4 regions of the Methylobacterium currus genome follow, and region 4 is predicted to be linked to each of the others. Evidence: riboswitches for the same ligand, from Rfam matches in the RefSeq annotation. Region 4 holds a riboswitch; each other region holds the start of a gene.
What was found. A riboswitch is a leader RNA that binds a small molecule or an ion and turns the genes downstream of it on or off. The one in region 4 is predicted to bind cobalamin.
Positions count from the first base shown of each region.

Region 1 (4,153 bases), 3.0 Mb from region 4:
GATCAAGTCCCACGGCATCGACGTGGTGCTGGTGGATCCCCAATACACCGCGAGCCTCGCCAAGGACGATTACTACCGCCAGTTCGTCCAGGCGATCCAGAAAGTCGCCGAGCGCGAGCAGGTGCCGCTGGTCCAGCGCTACGAGGCGATGCGCTACCTCGCCACGCGGGCGATCAGCGCCCTCAAGGGCGACACGGCGCAGTCCGGCGCGGGCTTCCGCCTGGCCGATCTCGGCTATCGCTGCATGGCCGAGCATGTCACCCGGGCGATCACCGTCTCGCTGCTCCAGCCCGACGTGGCACCGGTGCCGGTGACGCCGGTACCGGCCAACTGAACCGCCGCGTCGCCACCTTTCTTCACACCCGCCACGTCAATCCGGGGCCGCGCCGCGGAACCCGGAATCCGGACACTCAGGTGATCCAGGATGACGCGGAACGCGATCCGCCTATTTCCGGAAAGCCTGCGGCTCCGGATCCCGAGCTCCGCGACGCGGACCCGGAACGACGTCACGGATGGCACCAACGTCGAGAGAAGGCAGGACAAGAAGCAATGCCAAAACCCTGGCTGATCGCCGCCGCCTGCATCGCTCTCCTCGCCGTGCCCCCCGCCTCCCACGCCGCTGAACCCCTGCGCCTCGTCCTCGCCACCGCGACGCCCGGGGGCGGGTTTCCGGCCTATGGCGAGGCGCTGGCGGCGGCGATCCGGGAGGTGGATCCGGACCTCACCCTGGAGCTGCGCGCCAGCAAGGGTTCGACCGAGAACCTCGTGCTCCTGCGCGACGGTCAGGTCGATCTCGGCCTCGTCCAGGGCGAGTACGCCTACGAGGCGCTGTCCGCGCAAGGCACGCCCCCGGCCGTGACGGTGGTCGCGCCGGTCTACGCGGCACCGGGCCTGTTCGTGCTGCCGGCCGAGAGCCCGGTGCGCGGCATCGACGACCTGCGCGGCAAGCCGGTCGCCCTCGGCACGCGGAGTTCCGGCCTCACCGCCATGGGCCGGACCATCCTGCGCGGATCGGGCATCGACCCCGAGCACGACATCCGCCCGATCCTCCTCGACCATGCCGGCGACGGCCCGGCGATGGTGCGGGACGGACGGGCCGCGGCCCTGTTCGGCGGCGGCACCGGCTGGCCGGGCTTCCTGGCGATGGCCGAGGCACCGGGCGGCGCCCGCTTCCTCGGCCCCTCGGCGGCGGCGCTTCCCGCGATCCTGGCGGCGAGCCCGTCCCTGCGGCGCATCACCGTCCCGCCCGGCACCTTCCCGGGCCAGGATCAGGCGATCGAGACGGTGGGGTCGTGGAGCTTCATCCTCGGCAAGCCCGGCCTCGACCCGGCCTCCGCCGCCCGTCTCGTCGCGGCGATCGACAAGGCGAAGCCGGCCCTCGCCCGGCGCCTGGCGCATGAGCGGCCGAGCGATCCCCGCGATCTCGCGGAAGCGGTTCCGGCTTCGTGGCTCCACCCCGCCACGGCGGCCTTCCTGCGCGGCGAGTAGGCCACGGTCGCATCATCGGCCGGTGTGTTCCCGTGGACACATAGTCTGAAACGTTATTACAGTGCGTTTCCAAGTGTTGCTCCCCGGCGGGCGGCCTGCCATGGATGCGGCCGCCAAGGTTCCCCGGGTGCGAGCCCGCGGGTGAAGAGGGAACTCGGTGAGCCGTTCGGATGCGCAGGTATCCGCGGCGAGGCCGAGGCTGCCCCCGCAACTGTGAGCGGAGAGGTTCCGCCGCCGATGGCCACTGATGCTCCGACACCGGGAAGGCCGGCGGGACCGATGATCCGCGAGCCAGGAGACCTGCCTTGAGCCTGCGCCGTCCGGCGCGGTCACGTCCTGCGGGCGGTGCGGCCCCCGGGGGAGCGCTCGGGCTGTCCGCCGCGTGGCCGCGCGGGCGCCGCCTGCTGCTCGCCCGGAACGCGCCGCACGGCAACCATCGAGTGCGCTCCGTGAGAACCCGTCCGCCGCTCCACCGTCCCCGATCCGGCCCGCGCCCGATGCCCGTCCTGGCGACCGCCCTGGGCTTCAGCCTCGCGGTCAGCGCCGCGCAGGCACAGGAGACGATCGCCCTCGACGAGGTCGTGGTGGAGGGCCCGCGTCCGTCCGGGCCGGCGCTCCCGGCGCTCTCCTCCGCGGCTGCTGGCACGATCGGGCTCATCGGTCCCACCCCGGGCTTCCGCGGCGACCGGGCCGTCAGCGCGACGCGGACCGACACGCCGCAGCGCGACGTGCCGCAGGTCGTCACCGTCGCCCCGCGCGAGGTCATCACCGATCTCGCCGCCACGCGCGTCGACCAGGTCTTCACCTACACGCCCGGCGTCGCCCAGCAGAACAATTTCGGCGGCCTGTCGGTGTTCAGCTACGCCATCCGCGGCGTGACCACCTCCGAGTTGTACAAGAACGGCTTTCCCCTCAACCGCGGCTACCCGCCCCCGCCCGACGCCCAGAACGTCGAACGGATCGAGGTGCTCAAGGGCCCCGGCGGCGGCCTGTTCGGGCGCAGCGACCCCGGCGGCCTGATCAACATCATCACCAAGCAGCCGACGCGCGAGCGCTTCGTCGAGATGGGCAGGCTGTGGGGCTCGTTCGGGCAGGTCCGCGGCACGGTCGATTCCGGAGGCAGCCTCAACGAGGACGGCACGCTCCTCTACCGCTTCAACCTCGCGGCCGGACGCCAGGACAGTTTTCGCGATTTCGTCGACGGCGACCGGCTCCTGGTCGCGCCGGTGGTGAGCTGGCAGGTCACGCCCGACACGAAGGTCACCGTCGAGACCGAGTTCCTGCGCAACCGCACCGTGTTCGACCGCGGCGTCATCGCCATCGACAAGCAACTCGGCTTCCTGCCGATCTCGCGCTTCCTCGGCGAGCCGGGCCAGAGCATCCATCAAGCGTCCGACTCGATGCAGGTCCGGATCGATCACCGTTTCGATGCCGACTGGCAGATGCGGCTCGCCACCTATTTCAACACCGGAAGCCTCGTCGGCGAAGCGGCCGAGATTCGCGCCATCGCGGCCGACAACCGCACCGTCTCGCGCGACCGCAATTTTCGCGATTACCGCTGGGACGTGGCCATCGGCCAGGCCGAACTGGTCGGACGCTTCGACACCGCCGGGATCGGCCACACCCTGCTCCTCGGCGTCGAGCGCGAGAGCACCGACAGCCGCACGGTCTACCTGCGCTCCAACGTCCGCACCAACCCCTACGCGATCGACATCTATGATCCACGTTACGGCCAGCCGCCGCCGCCGTACACGATCCCGCGCAACAACATCGAGCACATCACCAACACCGCGCTCTACGCGCAGGATCAGCTCGTTCTGTCGCCGGAATGGAAGGCGCTCGTCGGCGTGCGGTTCGACATCTTCGAGGATTCGTTCCGCGAACGGGTTCCGCGCAGCCAAGCCGACCAGAGCTGGGCCGCCGCCTCGCCACGGGCCGGCCTCGTCTACCAGCCGCTCCCGGAACTCGCGCTCTACGCCAATGTCGGCACCAGCTTCCGGCCGAATATCGGCCCGGATGCCGCCGCCGCATCGCCCGGCCGGCCGGTCGAACCCGAGACCGGCCTCGGCTACGAGATCGGCACGAAGCTCGACCTGTTCGGGGGAGCGTTGAGCCTCACCGGCGCCGCCTTCCGGGTCGAGCGCCAGAACGTGCTCACCCCCGATCCGCGCAACAGCGGCTTCTCCATCGCGGCGGGCGCGGTGCGCAGCCAGGGCTTCGAGTTCACGGCGGCCGGTCAGATCACGCCGGAGATCAAGCTCCTAGCCGGCTACGTCTTCGCCGACGCCGTTGTCACCAAGGACAATCTCCTCCCGGTTGGTGCGGCACTCATCAACGTGCCGCGCCACTCGGGCAGCCTGCTCGCGGTGCACGAGGTGCAGGAGGGCCCCTGGAAAGGCCTTGGACTCGGCGGCGGCGTGCGCGCCGTCGGCGAGCGGGCGGGCGACGCCGCCGGCAGCGGCTTCCGGCTGCCAAGCACCATCGCGGTCGATGCGCTCGCCTATTACCGCTGGGAAAATGTCCGGTTCGGCCTGAACGTCGAGAACGTGTTCGACACCACGTATTACGAAAGCTCGCTCAGCGCGTTCCGGGTCTATCCGGGGGCGCCGCGCCGGTTCACCGGCACCCTGTCGGTGCGATTCTGATGGCAGCGTTCCTCCGCAAG
Region 1 is NZ_CP028843.1:931,192-935,344, forward strand. It holds gene DA075_RS04235 (SGNH/GDSL hydrolase family protein) at 1-334, shown strand, start outside; gene DA075_RS04240 (TAXI family TRAP transporter solute-binding subunit) at 550-1,488, shown strand; cobalamin riboswitch at 1,587-1,810, shown strand; gene DA075_RS04245 (TonB-dependent siderophore receptor) at 1,986-4,133, shown strand; gene DA075_RS04250 (hypothetical protein) at 4,133-4,153, shown strand, end outside.
Region 1: another riboswitch for cobalamin. It lies ahead of DA075_RS04245 (TonB-dependent siderophore receptor); the one in region 4 lies ahead of DA075_RS18500 (TonB-dependent receptor).

Region 2 (4,153 bases), 2.7 Mb from region 4:
CCTGCCAGTCCAGGGTGGCGTTCAGCAGCGTGTAGGCCGGCCGCTTCACCGTGTTGGCAAAGTCGCTGAAGACCGGCCCGACATCGTTGACGCCGAGCCGCGCCACCCAGCCCGGCGCGAAGGCGTAGGAAAGCCAGACATTGGTGACCCGCTGGGGCACGTCGACCGGGACCTTGCCGGTGAACGACAGCAGCGCCCCGCCGATCGTCTGTGCGAAATTGTCGTAGCGGGCCCGCAGCAGGGCGGTGTTGGCCTCGATGCGCCACGCCTCCGACAGCTGGTAGGCGACGGCGACCTCGACGCCACGGGACGACTGGCTGCCGACCTGCGCCACTTCCGTCGGCCGGTCGGGGATCGGGGTCAGCAGGTCGTCCTTGCGGATGTGGTAGGCGGCGAAGGTCCACTCGCCGCGCCCGCCGTCGAACAGGCCCTTGGCGCCGGCCTCGACCTGCTCGCCGGTGGCGAGCTGGAACTGCGACTGCGCCACGCTGGTGGTGATCAGGCTGCCGAGGGGATCGGCGGCGGTGGCGTATTGCGCGTAGAGGGCGAGGTCGGGCGTCGGAGTGTAGACGGCTCCGACGCGGTAGCTCGTCGAATCGAAGGTCTTCTCGAAGCGGCTTCCTGCCAGGGGCCGGCTCACCGCCACATTCGGCGCGTCGTAGCGCAGGCCCGTCACCAGGGCGAATTGGGGCGTCAGTTCGAGCCGGTTCTCGGCGAAGACCGAGGCCTGGCGGGTACGTGAGACGATGTCGGTGCGGGTGCCGGCGAGGTTGATGAAGCGCCCCTGCGCAAAGTTGAACGGATCGACGAATGTTTCGCCGCCGAACGGCGCGTTGCTGTCGCGTCGGAAGTCGATGTGGTTGACGTCGAAGCCGATCACCGTCGTGCTCTTGAAGCCGAGCAGGCTGCCGCGGAGCGTCGCGTCGAGGCGGTTGCCGATCTGCTCCTCGTGATGGAAGATTTCGATGTAGTCGCTGCGCCGGATCAGGCCGGTGGCCGGCTGGTAGGTGTATTGCTCGACGTCGCGCCAGTGCCGCTCGGTCGAGAGGCGGTAGGCGGTGTTGCGGATCGTGATGTCGGGGCTCGGGTTCCACTCGGTGCGCAGCTGCGTCCAGTTGTCGAACCAGGCGATCTGCGAATCCTGGATGTTGTAGTTGGTGAAGCGCAGCCGGTCCCGCACCCTTGTGCCGACGAGCGGCGAGCCCCAGTAGCGGGCGGGCTCGTTGTAGCCGAGATCGTGCGAGAGGGTGACGCTCAGGTCCGGCGCCGCCCGCCAGGTCACCGCCGCCGAGAGGGCGATGTTGCGAAAATCGCCGTCGGGCTTCACCCAGCCGTCGGCCCGGTTGCCGCTGAGGTTGAGCCGGTAGGCCAGGTCCTCGCCGACCGGCCCGCCGCTGTCGAGGGCGAGCCGCGCGAGGCCGTCGGAACCGATCGCCGCCCGCGCCTCGCCGATGGGCACGAAGCTCGGCTTCTTCGGCACCACGTTGATGATGCCGCCGATCGCCCCTTCTCCATAGAGGACCGAGGCCGGGCCGCGCAGCACCTCGATCCTCTCCGCCGACCAGGTGTCGAACGGGAAGGTGACGGTGCCGGCCCCGACATAGAGCCTCGTGCCGTCATAGAGCTGCTGCACCGATCCCGCTCCCGCGAAGCCTCGCGACGTGAAGGCGAGGTTGCCGTTGCCCGGCGCCCCGATGCTGGTGATGCCGACAGCGTTCTGGGTCACCGCCTCCTCGACGGTGTTCTGGCCCCGGGCCCGGATGGTCTCGCCGCTGATGATGTCGAGGCTCGCCGGAGTCTCGAGCGGGGTGAGGCCGAGGCGGCTGCCTGAGCGCGACGGCGTCGCGAGGTTGAGGCCGGCGGCGGCCTGCTCGCGACCTCGGGCGCCCGCGACGTCGATGCGGTCGAGGGCGATCTCCTCGGCGCAAGCCGGAGCGACGGCGAGGAGCGGGGCGGCGAGGGTGGCGGCGAGTGTCGTGGCGCGTCGGGCGCTTTGCGCGGGCATGTCGGTTTCCGGGGAGGGCGTCCGCCCCGTCCCTAGCCGGTCTCGCCAAAAATGTAACGTTATAAAGTTACATTGTTGCCATCCCGGACGATGCGCAGGTGGCGCCAGGCGCGTCCTGTCGGCCGATCGGGGGAAGGCGGGGCTGAGCATGGCGGGACGGCGCGGGGCTGTGGCACGTCACCGCGAACGACAGCGGGGCGACGGCCTCACGCCATCGCCTCGACACCCATCAGGACACCCCGCCCGACGTGCTCGCGTGTGACCACGGCTGACGGCAGGTCTCCTGGCTCACGGGTCAGCGCCTGCCATCGTCTTCCCAGGGACTTTTAGGGGTCCCCAGTGACGTGAGTGATGGAAGGCTCGCCGCTTACAGTTGCGGGGGCAGCCGCGGCATCGGGCAAGCCCTCACCGCGTTCCCTTTTGATCCCCGAAGGGAACCGTCGGGGTGAAGCTTAGCGGTTCGGTTACGAAGGAGCAATGGTTGGGCGTGGGCATGATCGCCACTTTCGGAGCCTCGCGCATGAACCCTCCCCCTTCTGCGGGGGAGGGTTCATGCGCGCCGCGGAGGGCGTGTCCACAAACCAGGTGCCCGCTCCAGATTCACGTCAGGCAACGATCACGGAACCTCACCAGCCCCCGGCCTCAGACCCCAGCTTTCTCGGCCACGCCGCCCGATCCGCATCGACGCCGCCCCGGACCCCTGACATACAGGGCCCCGAACCGGCCCCCTCGGGTCGTGCTTAAGCTCTGACAAAAACGTCCTGGCACCATCATCCTGGGAGGTCCCCCGATGTCGTTCCGCTCACGGGTCGCCGGCGCCGCCGGCCTCGCCCTGTCGCTCGCCCTGGGGACGTCCGCCCTCGCCCAGGACGCTAAGGCGCCGATCAAGATCGGCGTGCTCAGCGACATGAGCGGGCCCTTCGCCGACCAGGCGGGCACCGGCTCGGTGACGGCGGCCCAGCTCGCCGTCGAGGATTTCGCCAAGGAGGCGGGCGAGCTCAAGGTCGAGGTCGTCTCGGCCGACCACCAGAACAAGCCCGATATCGGCCTCGCCACCGCCCGGCGCTGGCTCGACCAGGAGGGCGTCTCGACCATCGTCGACCTGCCGAACTCGGCCGTCGCGCTCGCGGTCTCCAACCTGATGCGCGAGCGCCACCGGGTGGCCTTGGCCTCGAGCGCCCTCACCTCCGACCTCACCGGCAAGGCCTGCGCGCCGACCACGGTGCAGTGGGTCTCGGATACCTGGGCGCAAGGGTCGGCCACCGCGCGGGCCATCGCCGGCCGCGGCCTCAAGTCCTGGTACTTCGTCACCGTCGATTACGCGCTCGGCCACGCGCTCGAGCGCGACGCCACCGTGGCGCTCAAGGCCGCCGGCGGCACCGTGAAGGGATCGAGCAAGCACCCGCTCAATGCCGGCGACTTCGCCTCGCCGCTGCTCTCGGCGCAAGGGTCGGGCGCGCAGGTGCTGGCTCTGGCTGACACCGGCGCCGACATGATCAACGCCGTCAAGCAGGCGGCGGAGTTCGGCGTGATGCCCGAGATGCGGCTCGCCGCCCTGTTCGTGCAGCTCTCCGACACCCACGCGCTCGGCCTCAAGGCGGCGCAGGGGCTCCAGCTCGCCAGCGCCTTCTACTGGGACCGCACCGACGGCACCCGCGCCTTCGCCAAGCGCTTTGCCGAGCGGATGAACGGCCGGATGCCGACCGAGAACCACGCCGGCGTCTATTCCTCCACCCTGGCCTACCTGCGGGCGGTGCGCGACACCGGCACCATCGAGGGCGAGAAGGTCGTGGCGGCGATGCGCGAGAAGCCGATCAACGATCCGCTCTTCGGCACCGTCACGGTGCGCCAGGACGGCCGCGCGGTGCACGACCTGTTCCTCTACGAGGTGAAGGCGCCCGCCGACAGCAAGGGCCCCTACGACTATTACAAGCTCCTCGAGACCGTTCCGGGCGACCAAGCCTTCCGGCCGATGGCCGAGGGCGGCTGCCCGCTGGTGAAGTAGCCCGGCGACGTCGCCCACGGCGCTCGACATCGGCGGGGTGCGACCCAGATCAGGCGTTGGTTCCCTGTCAGACCCCGCCGAAAGGCTCCGCTCATGTCCGACGCCGTCCTGACCCTGAACGACGGGAAGCGCATCCCCCAGCT
Region 2 is NZ_CP028843.1:104,838-108,990, reverse strand. It holds gene DA075_RS00520 (TonB-dependent receptor) at 1-2,005, opposite strand, end outside; cobalamin riboswitch at 2,262-2,462, opposite strand; gene DA075_RS00515 (ABC transporter substrate-binding protein) at 2,796-4,010, shown strand; gene DA075_RS00510 (aldo/keto reductase) at 4,104-4,153, shown strand, end outside.
Region 2: another riboswitch for cobalamin. It lies ahead of DA075_RS00520 (TonB-dependent receptor); the one in region 4 lies ahead of DA075_RS18500 (TonB-dependent receptor).

Region 3 (4,153 bases), 3.2 Mb from region 4:
GTTTTCCCATGCGTTTTCAGGCTTTCCGCGCCTTGCCCTGGTCAGGGCGACCGGTCTACCCCATCTGATCGGCGGGCCGTCCAGGCCTGCGACGTGAAGGCCGTTCTCCCGAGGTCATCGATGCTTACCGACACTCCCGCGGCCGGCCAGCCCCCCGCGGGCGCCCTGATCAAGGACACCACCACCGCGACCTTCCGCCAGGACGTGATGCAGGAATCCCTGCAGCAGCCGGTGCTGGTCGATTTCTGGGCGCCGTGGTGCGGGCCGTGCAAGCAGCTCACCCCGATCATCGAGAAGGCCGTCAAGGACGCCGGCGGCAAGGTGAAGCTCGTCAAGATGAACATCGACGAGCATCCCCAGATCGCCGGCCAGCTCGGCATCCAGTCGATCCCGGCGGTGATCGCGTTCCAGCGCGGGCAGCCGGTCGACGGCTTCATGGGCGCCCTGCCCGAGGGCCAGGTGAAGGCCTTCATCGAGCGCCTGGTCGGCCCCCTCGGTCCCACCGCGGTCGAGGACCTGATGGCGGAGGCGCAAGGAGCGGCCGAGGCCGGCGACCCGGACGCCGCCGCCGAGATCTACGCCGCGATCCTGGGCCAGGAGCCGGGCCATCCGGGCGCCATCGCGGCGCTCGCCCGCCTGCTCCTCGACCGCGACGACCTCGAGGGCGCCCGCCGCTTCCTCGAGGCGGCGCCGCCCGAGGCCGCCAAGGACCCGGCCATCGCGGCCGTGAAGGCGGCGATCGAGCTCGCCGAGCAGGCCGCCTCGCTCGGCGACCTCGCCGGCCTGCAGCGCCGGATCGAGGCCGATCCCACCGATTTCCAGGCGCGGTTCGACCTCGCGCTCGGCTTCAACGCCAAGGGCCGGCAGCAGGAGGCGATCGACCAGCTGATCGAGATCGTCCGCCGCGACCGCTCCTGGAACGACGACGGCGCCCGCAAGCAGCTGCTCCAGCTGTTCGAGGCCTGGGGCCCGATGGACCCGATGACCATCCGCGGCCGGCGCAAGCTGTCGACCCTGATGTTCTCCTGACGGCGCTCGCAAGTGCATCCGGGGCGCGGCATTACGTCGGACAGGTATCCACGCCGGAGGGCCGCGCCCTAGTTAGCGGGTTGCGATCCCGGGCCCGAGACGACGGGGCCCGGGACCCCTTTCGATCCGCGCGGGAGCGACGCCGATGAGCATGAACGTCGCCTACAAGGGGCCGGCCGACTGCCCGACCGAGATCCCGGTCTTTCCGCTCCCGGGCGCGCTGCTGCTGCCGCGGGGCCAGATGCCGCTCAACATCTTCGAGCCCCGCTACCTCGCGATGGTGGACGAGGCCCTGCGCACCGACCGGGTGATCGGCATGATCCAGCCGGATTCCGATACCGGCGAGACCCCGCTGTCGCCAAAGCTCTTCCGGGTCGGCTGCGCCGGCCGGGTGACCCAGTTCGCCGAGACCGGCGACGGCCGCTACCTGATCTCGCTCACCGGCATCGCCCGGTTCCGGATCGAGGAGGAGCTGTCGACCAGCACGGGCTTCCGCCGCTGCAAGGTCACCTTCGCCCCGTTCGAGAGCGACTTCCACGCCCGCGCCGGCGAGGAGGCGGTGGATCGCGCCGGCGTGCTGAAGGCGCTTCGCGATTTCGTCGAGGCCAACGACCTCAAGGTCGACTGGGCCGGGATCGAGGAGGCGCCGAACGAGGCCCTGGTCAACGCGCTCTGCATGATGAGCCCCTTCGGCCCGCGCGAGAAGCAGGCGATGCTGGAGGCGCCCGACCTCAAGACCCGGGCCGAGGTGCTGATCGCCGTGACCGAGATGGAGCTGGTGCGGGCCTCGGGAGCTGAGCCGACGCTGCAATAGGCGGCGCTTTGGGCTAAAGCCCCGGGGGCAAAGTCCCGCATCGGACCGTTCGGAAGGACCACCCGTGACCGACTCCCCCGCCTCCTTCGAAGCCGCTCGCATCGATCCGAAGCTGCTCGAGCTCCTGGTCTGCCCCCTGACCAAGGAGCGGCTCGACTACGATTCCGCGCGCCAGGAGCTGATCAGCCGCTCGGCCAAGCTCGCCTACCCGATCCGCGACGGCATCCCGATCATGCTGCCGGAAGAGGCGCGTCCTCTGGCGGATTGAGGGCGCGAAGCCGCGCGGGACAGGGCCCCGCGCGGTGTCCCGTCGACAACCGGCAACACACCCGACAATTCGGGGCGGGATGCGTTGGCGCCCGCCGCCTCCCCGTCTAAACCTCGTCGGGACGGTTCCCCCCGGGGATCAAAAGGGAACGCGGTGAGGGCACGAGCGCCCGAAGCCGCGGCTGCCCCCGCAACTGTGAGCGGCGAGCCTCCATCACCGACGTCACTGGGCGTTCGACGCCCGGGAAGACGATGGAGGGCGAAGACCCGCGAGCCAGGAGACCTGCCGTCAGCCGTGGTCACATGTGGGCCGCGCCGGACGGGGTGCGCCGGTGCCTCCACGGTGACGTGCCACAGCCCGCGAAGGCTCGTCCGTGCCTGTCTGCCGTTCTCCTTTCCTCGCGGCCCTCGCCGCCGCGTGCCTGCCCGTCCCCGCCCTCGCGCAGGACGACATCCGCCTCGACCAGATCGAGGTGAAAGCTCCGGCGCCCGCGGTGCCGGGGGCGGCCAGCGCCGGCTATCCCGGCGGCGTCACCGGCATCGGCGGGGCCTTGCGCCCGGTGGACGCGGCGAGCGCCGGGATCATCAGCGGGGCCGCCATCAACAGCCTGCCGGTCACCCGTCCGGGCGAGGTGCTGGAGGCGGTGCCGGGCCTGATCGTCACCCAGCATTCCGGCGAGGGCAAAGCCAACCAGTTCTTCCTGCGCGGCTTCAACCTCGACCACGGCACCGACATCGCCCTCCACGTCGACGGCATGCCGGTGAACATGCGCACCCACGCCCACGGCCAGGGCTACGCCGACCTCAACTTCCTGATCCCCGAACTCGTCGGCGCGGTCGAGTTCCACAAGGGCCCGTACTTCGTCCGCGATGGCGACTTCGCCTCCGCCGGCTCGGTGCGGATCGACTACCTCGACAAGCTGGACCGCAACATTGCGCTGACCACCCTCGGCAGCTTCGGGTACAAGCGCGGGCTCTCGGCCGCCTCCGTGCCGCTCGGCGCCGGCAACCTTCTGGTGGCGGGCGAGGCGCAGGCCTATGACGGGCCGTGGGTCGTGCCCGATGCCCTGCGCAAGCTCAACGGCGTCGCCCGCTACAGCCAGGGCACCGCCACGGACGGCTTCGCCGTTACCGGCATGGCGTACTGGGCGAGGTGGAGCGCCACCAACCAGATCCCGGAGCGGGCGGTGGCGGAGGGCATCATCGGCCGCACCGGCACCCTCGATCCGACAGATGGCGGCGACACCGGACGGTTCTCGCTCTCGGGACGCTGGAGCCGGTCGGACGCGGGCGGCATCACGCGGGCCTCGGCCTACGTGATCCGCTACCAGATGAATCTCTGGAACAACTTCACCTATGTCCTCAACGACCCCGTCAACGGCGACCAGTTCCGCCAGCGCGACGCCCGGGTGCTCGGCGGAGGCGAGATCTCCCGGACGTTCCAGGGCGACCTGTTCGGGTTGGCCATGGAGAACGAGATCGGCATCCAGACCCGTACCGACGACATCCGGGTCGGCCTGTTCAACACCACGGCCCGGCAATACCGTTCGACGGTGCTCGACGACCGGGTGATGGAGGCGAGCGCCGCGATTTACTACGAGAACCGGGTTCGATGGACCGACTGGCTGCGCACCAGCGTCGGCTTTCGGGCCGACGGCTATGTCGCCGATGTCCGCTCCGACACGCCCGCGAATTCGGGCCGGGCTCGCGACGGCATCGTCAACCCGAAGCTCGGCGCGGTGTTCGGGCCGTGGGCCGACACCGAACTCTACCTGAATTACGGCGGCGGCTTCCATTCGAACGACGCCCGCGGTGTCACCGCGACGGTCGATCCGGCGAGCCCGCTCTTCACCGTCGCCCGCGCGCCGTTCCTGGTCCCTTCCACCGGCTACGAGGTCGGCATCCGCAACCGCTCGATCGCCGGGCTGGAGACGAGCCTCGCCCTGTTCCGGCTCGACTTCGCCTCCGAGAACCTGTTTCAGGGCGATACCGGCACCACCGAGCCGAGCCGGCCGACCCGGCGCTTCGGCATCGAGTGGAGCA
Region 3 is NZ_CP028843.1:758,274-762,426, reverse strand. It holds gene trxA (thioredoxin) at 121-1,029, shown strand; gene DA075_RS03495 (LON peptidase substrate-binding domain-containing protein) at 1,175-1,843, shown strand; gene DA075_RS03490 (Trm112 family protein) at 1,908-2,111, shown strand; cobalamin riboswitch at 2,217-2,415, shown strand; gene DA075_RS03485 (TonB-dependent receptor) at 2,563-4,153, shown strand, end outside.
Region 3: another riboswitch for cobalamin. It lies ahead of DA075_RS03485 (TonB-dependent receptor); the one in region 4 lies ahead of DA075_RS18500 (TonB-dependent receptor).

Region 4 (4,153 bases):
TGAAGCCCTGGGTTCAGATAGGTTGTGCTGGTGATACTCGTCGTATCGCACCCGGTCGGGAACGCGATGTTCAACGCGGCAAAAGGGTCCGGCATGACGCGTGTGCCGGTGAGGGGGTTGGGACTGATCGCGCCGAACGCACCGCCTGCGGCACGCGCATCACCCGCAGTCACCAATGCGCCCCCCGTTGCAGCGAGGTCGCTGTTGCTCTGCACGAGGCATCCGGCCGCGTTCAAGGCTCCGCTGCTATCGAGACCGACAACCGTGCCGCCGCTGCTCTGGATGCCTAGCACGCATAAGGGACCGCTGGCGTAGCGGATGGCTTTGGCCGTGACGTGCAGGTTCCAGCCGCCGGGGGGAAGGAGGCTGCGGAAGAACGACGGACGATTTGCGCCTTGACTGACCGTCATCGCAGAAGCTTTGAGATCCAACACTGCGGACGAGGTGACAGCCCAGCGCAAGCGCATGGGGTCGGCCAAGTTGTCTGCAAACACTCTGGTCCGCTCGGTGGTAGCGGTAGAGAGATCAACGCCCAACTCGGCCGCGCCTTTCAGGGCGGCTGTGTCCACGATGGTTTGTAGCTTTGTACGAGTGAAGAAGACCTCGGCCACCTCCACGGCTCCAAGTGTGGCCATTGCAAGGACCGGCAGCGCCGTAGCGAGGATGATGATGACCGCGCCGCTCTGGTCTCGCTGAAATGCCCGCGCCCGGGCAAGCGCACACGTTCCCGCGGCCACGTTCAATTTCGTTAACACTTGTTTACGCCAGCTCGCACCGGACAAGATATCGTCCGCCGTATGATACTCTCTCCAACTAGGGGTAGCGCAACGTAAGTAAAAATATCATAAATTATGCGCTGAACGCTCATAATCAATTTCAGCCTTAAGTTGCAACTTCATTGCAGGAAAGTGCCGTAGGTAATTATTACTTCTTCATAAATATCTAACTATTTTTGGCTTGCGACCTCCGCGGTCCACAATGCGGATGTGCGTTTCGCAGTGAGAAAACGAGCGTTTTCCACCACCATCTGCGTTTCGCGCGGTCAAGTCGAAAGAGTTTTGACCATAATGTGGATTGTGTGAGCGGATCTGTCGGGCGCTGGCCCGTCGCCAGCGCCCCGGCACGAAGGCCGCAGGACTCCTGCCTCCGATCTCGTTGACTCGACTCAGGACCCTGAAATACCAATGGCTCGACGGTTCCCTTCGGGGATCAAAAGGGAACGCGGTGAGGTGCTGCAAGCACCGAGACCGTGGCTGCCCCCGCAACTGTAAGCGGTGAGCCTTCCGCCACCATGTCACTGGGCAGCCTCGCTCGGGAAGACGGTGAGAGGGCAGCGACCCGCGAGCCAGGAGACCTGCCGTCAGTCGTGGTCACGCGCGAAGCGCGTCGGGCGGGGTGTCCTGGCGGGTGTCGGCACGGGTCTTCGGGATCCGGGCGGCCTTGTTCGCGGTGACGTGCCACTGCCGTTACCCAGGTCTCGACCGTGTCCCCTTCCCGCCTGTCGCTCGCTTCAACGTTCTTCACCTGCGTCGCCACTTTCGTGGCTCCTCCTGCCGACGCCCAGGAGGCTGCGGGCGAGATCCGCCTCGACGAGATCGAGGTCGCGGCCCCTACGCCCGTGCCGTCCGGCGCCGCGTCCGCCAGCGCCGGCTATGTCGGCGGTGTCACGGGCATCGGTGGCGCCCTCATGACCGTCAATTCCGCCAGCGCCGGGATCATCTCGGGCGCGCAGCTCAACAGCCGCCCGGTCACCCGCCCGGGCGAAGTGCTGGAGGAGGTGCCGGGCCTGATCGTCACCCAGCATTCCGGCGAGGGCAAAGCCAACCAGTTCTTCCTCCGCGGCTTCAACCTCGACCACGGCACCGACATCGCCATCCACGTCGACGGCATGCCGGTTAACATGCGCACGCACGCCCACGGCCAGGGCTACGCCGACCTCAACTTCCTCATTCCGGAACTCGTTGGGGCGGTCGAGTTCCACAAGGGCCCGTACTTCGTCCGCGACGGCGACTTTGCCTCGGCAGGGTCGGTGCGGATCGACTACCTCGACAAGCTCGACCGCAACATCGCGCTGACCACGCTGGGCAGCTTCGGCTTCAAGCGCGGGCTCTCCGCCGCCTCCGTGCCGCTCGGTACGGGCAACCTCCTGGTGGCGGGCGAGGCGCAGACCTATGACGGGCCGTGGGTCGTGCCCGATGCCCTGCGCAAGCTCAACGGCGTCGCCCGCTACAGCCAGGGCACCGCGACCGACGGGTTCGCAGTCACCGGCATGGCCTACTGGTCTAAGTGGAACGCCACAAACCAGATCCCCGAGCGGGCGGTGGCGGAGGGCATCATCGGCCGCTACGGCACGCTGGATCCCACCGACGGCGGCGATACCGGGCGCTTCTCGCTCTCCGGGCGCTGGAGCCAGTCGGGCGCGGGCGGCATCACCCGGGCCTCGGCCTACGTGATCCGCTACCAGATGAACCTCTGGAACAACTTCACCTACTTCCTCAACGACCCCGTCAACGGTGACCAGTTCCGCCAGCGTGATGCCCGGGTGCTCGGCGGCGGTGAGATCTCCAGGGTCTTCCAAGGCGACCTGTTCGGGTTGCCGATGGAGAACGAGATCGGCGTCCAGACCCGCACCGACGACATCCGGGTCGGCCTGTTCAACACCACCGCCCGGCAGTACCGCTCGACGGTGCTCGACGACCGAGTGCTGGAAGCGAGCGCCGCCTTCTACTACGAGAACCGGGTGCGCTGGACCGACTGGTTGCGCACCAGCGTCGGCTTCCGGGCCGACGGGTACTACGCCGATGTCCGCTCCGACACCGCGGCAAATTCGGGCCGGGCTCGCGACGGCATCGTCAACCCGAAGCTCGGGGTGGTGTTCGGGCCGTGGGCGGATACGGAGATTTACCTGAACTACGGCGGTGGTTTCCACTCGAACGACGCCCGCGGCGTCACCGCGACGGTCGATCCGGCAAGCCCGCTGTTCAACATCAGCCGCTCGCCCTTCCTGGTCCCCTCGACCGGCTACGAGGTTGGGATCCGCAACCGCTCCATCGCCGGACTGGAGACGAGCCTCGCCCTGTTCCGGCTCGATTTCGCATCCGAGAACCTTTTCCAGGGCGACACCGGCACCACCGAGCCGAGCCGGCCGACCCGCCGTTTCGGCATCGAGTGGAGCAACCACTACGCGCTCACCCCTTGGCTGCGGTTGGAGGGCGACCTGACGATCACCAACGCGCGCTTCTCCGACCGCGACCCCGTCGGCCAGCGCGTGCCGGAGGCACCGACCACCATCGCCTCGGCGGGCGTCACCTTCGGCAAGGGCCAGGGTTGGTTCGGTAGCTTGCGCTTCCGGTACTTCGGTCCCCGGCCCCTGATCGAGGACAACTCGGTGCGCTCGAAGCCGACCGCCCTGCTCAACGGCCGGATCGGCTACGCCTTCGACAACGGCGTGAGCCTCGCCCTCGATGTGCTCAACCTGACGAACGCCCGGGCCGACCAGATCACCTACTACTACGAGTCCCGTCTGCCCGGAGAAGCGGCCGCCGTTGCCGACCGACACTTCCACCCGGTCGAGCCGACCGCCGTACGCCTGACCCTGGCGGGGCGGTTCTGACGGGCATTCCTGGCTGAGACGAGCCCTACCATCTGGAGCGGACCCTTGCTGCCCAACCCCTTCGACGATCAGCCTGCCCGTCTCAGGGTCAAGGTCGGGCTCGTCTACGCCGTCCTGATCGCCGCCAACATCGCGGCCTGGGCAGCGGCCTTCGCGACCTTCGCTCATCAGCCCGTCCTGCTCTCGACCGCTTTCCTCGCCTACAGCTTCGGACTGCGCCACGCCTTCGACGCAGACCACATCGCGGCCATCGACAACGTGGTGCGCAAGCTCATGCAGGAGGGTCGGAAGCCCCACTCGGTCGGCTTCTTCTTCTCTCTCGGCCACTCCACCATCGTCATCCTGGCCTCGGGCCTGATCGCCGTGACGGCCGCGGCGATGAAGGACAGCTTCGACCAGTTCCACGACCTCGGCGGCGTGATCGGTACCGCGGTCTCGGCGACGTTCCTGCTCGTCGTCGGCATCGCCAACCTGTTCATCCTGCGAGGCGTCTGGGCTGCGTTCTCCCGGGTGCGGCGAGGCGGCAAGATCGTAGACGAA
Region 4 is NZ_CP028843.1:3,963,740-3,967,892, reverse strand. It holds gene DA075_RS18505 (TadE/TadG family type IV pilus assembly protein) at 1-737, opposite strand, end outside; cobalamin riboswitch at 1,177-1,376, shown strand; gene DA075_RS18500 (TonB-dependent receptor) at 1,580-3,613, shown strand; gene DA075_RS18495 (HoxN/HupN/NixA family nickel/cobalt transporter) at 3,659-4,153, shown strand, end outside.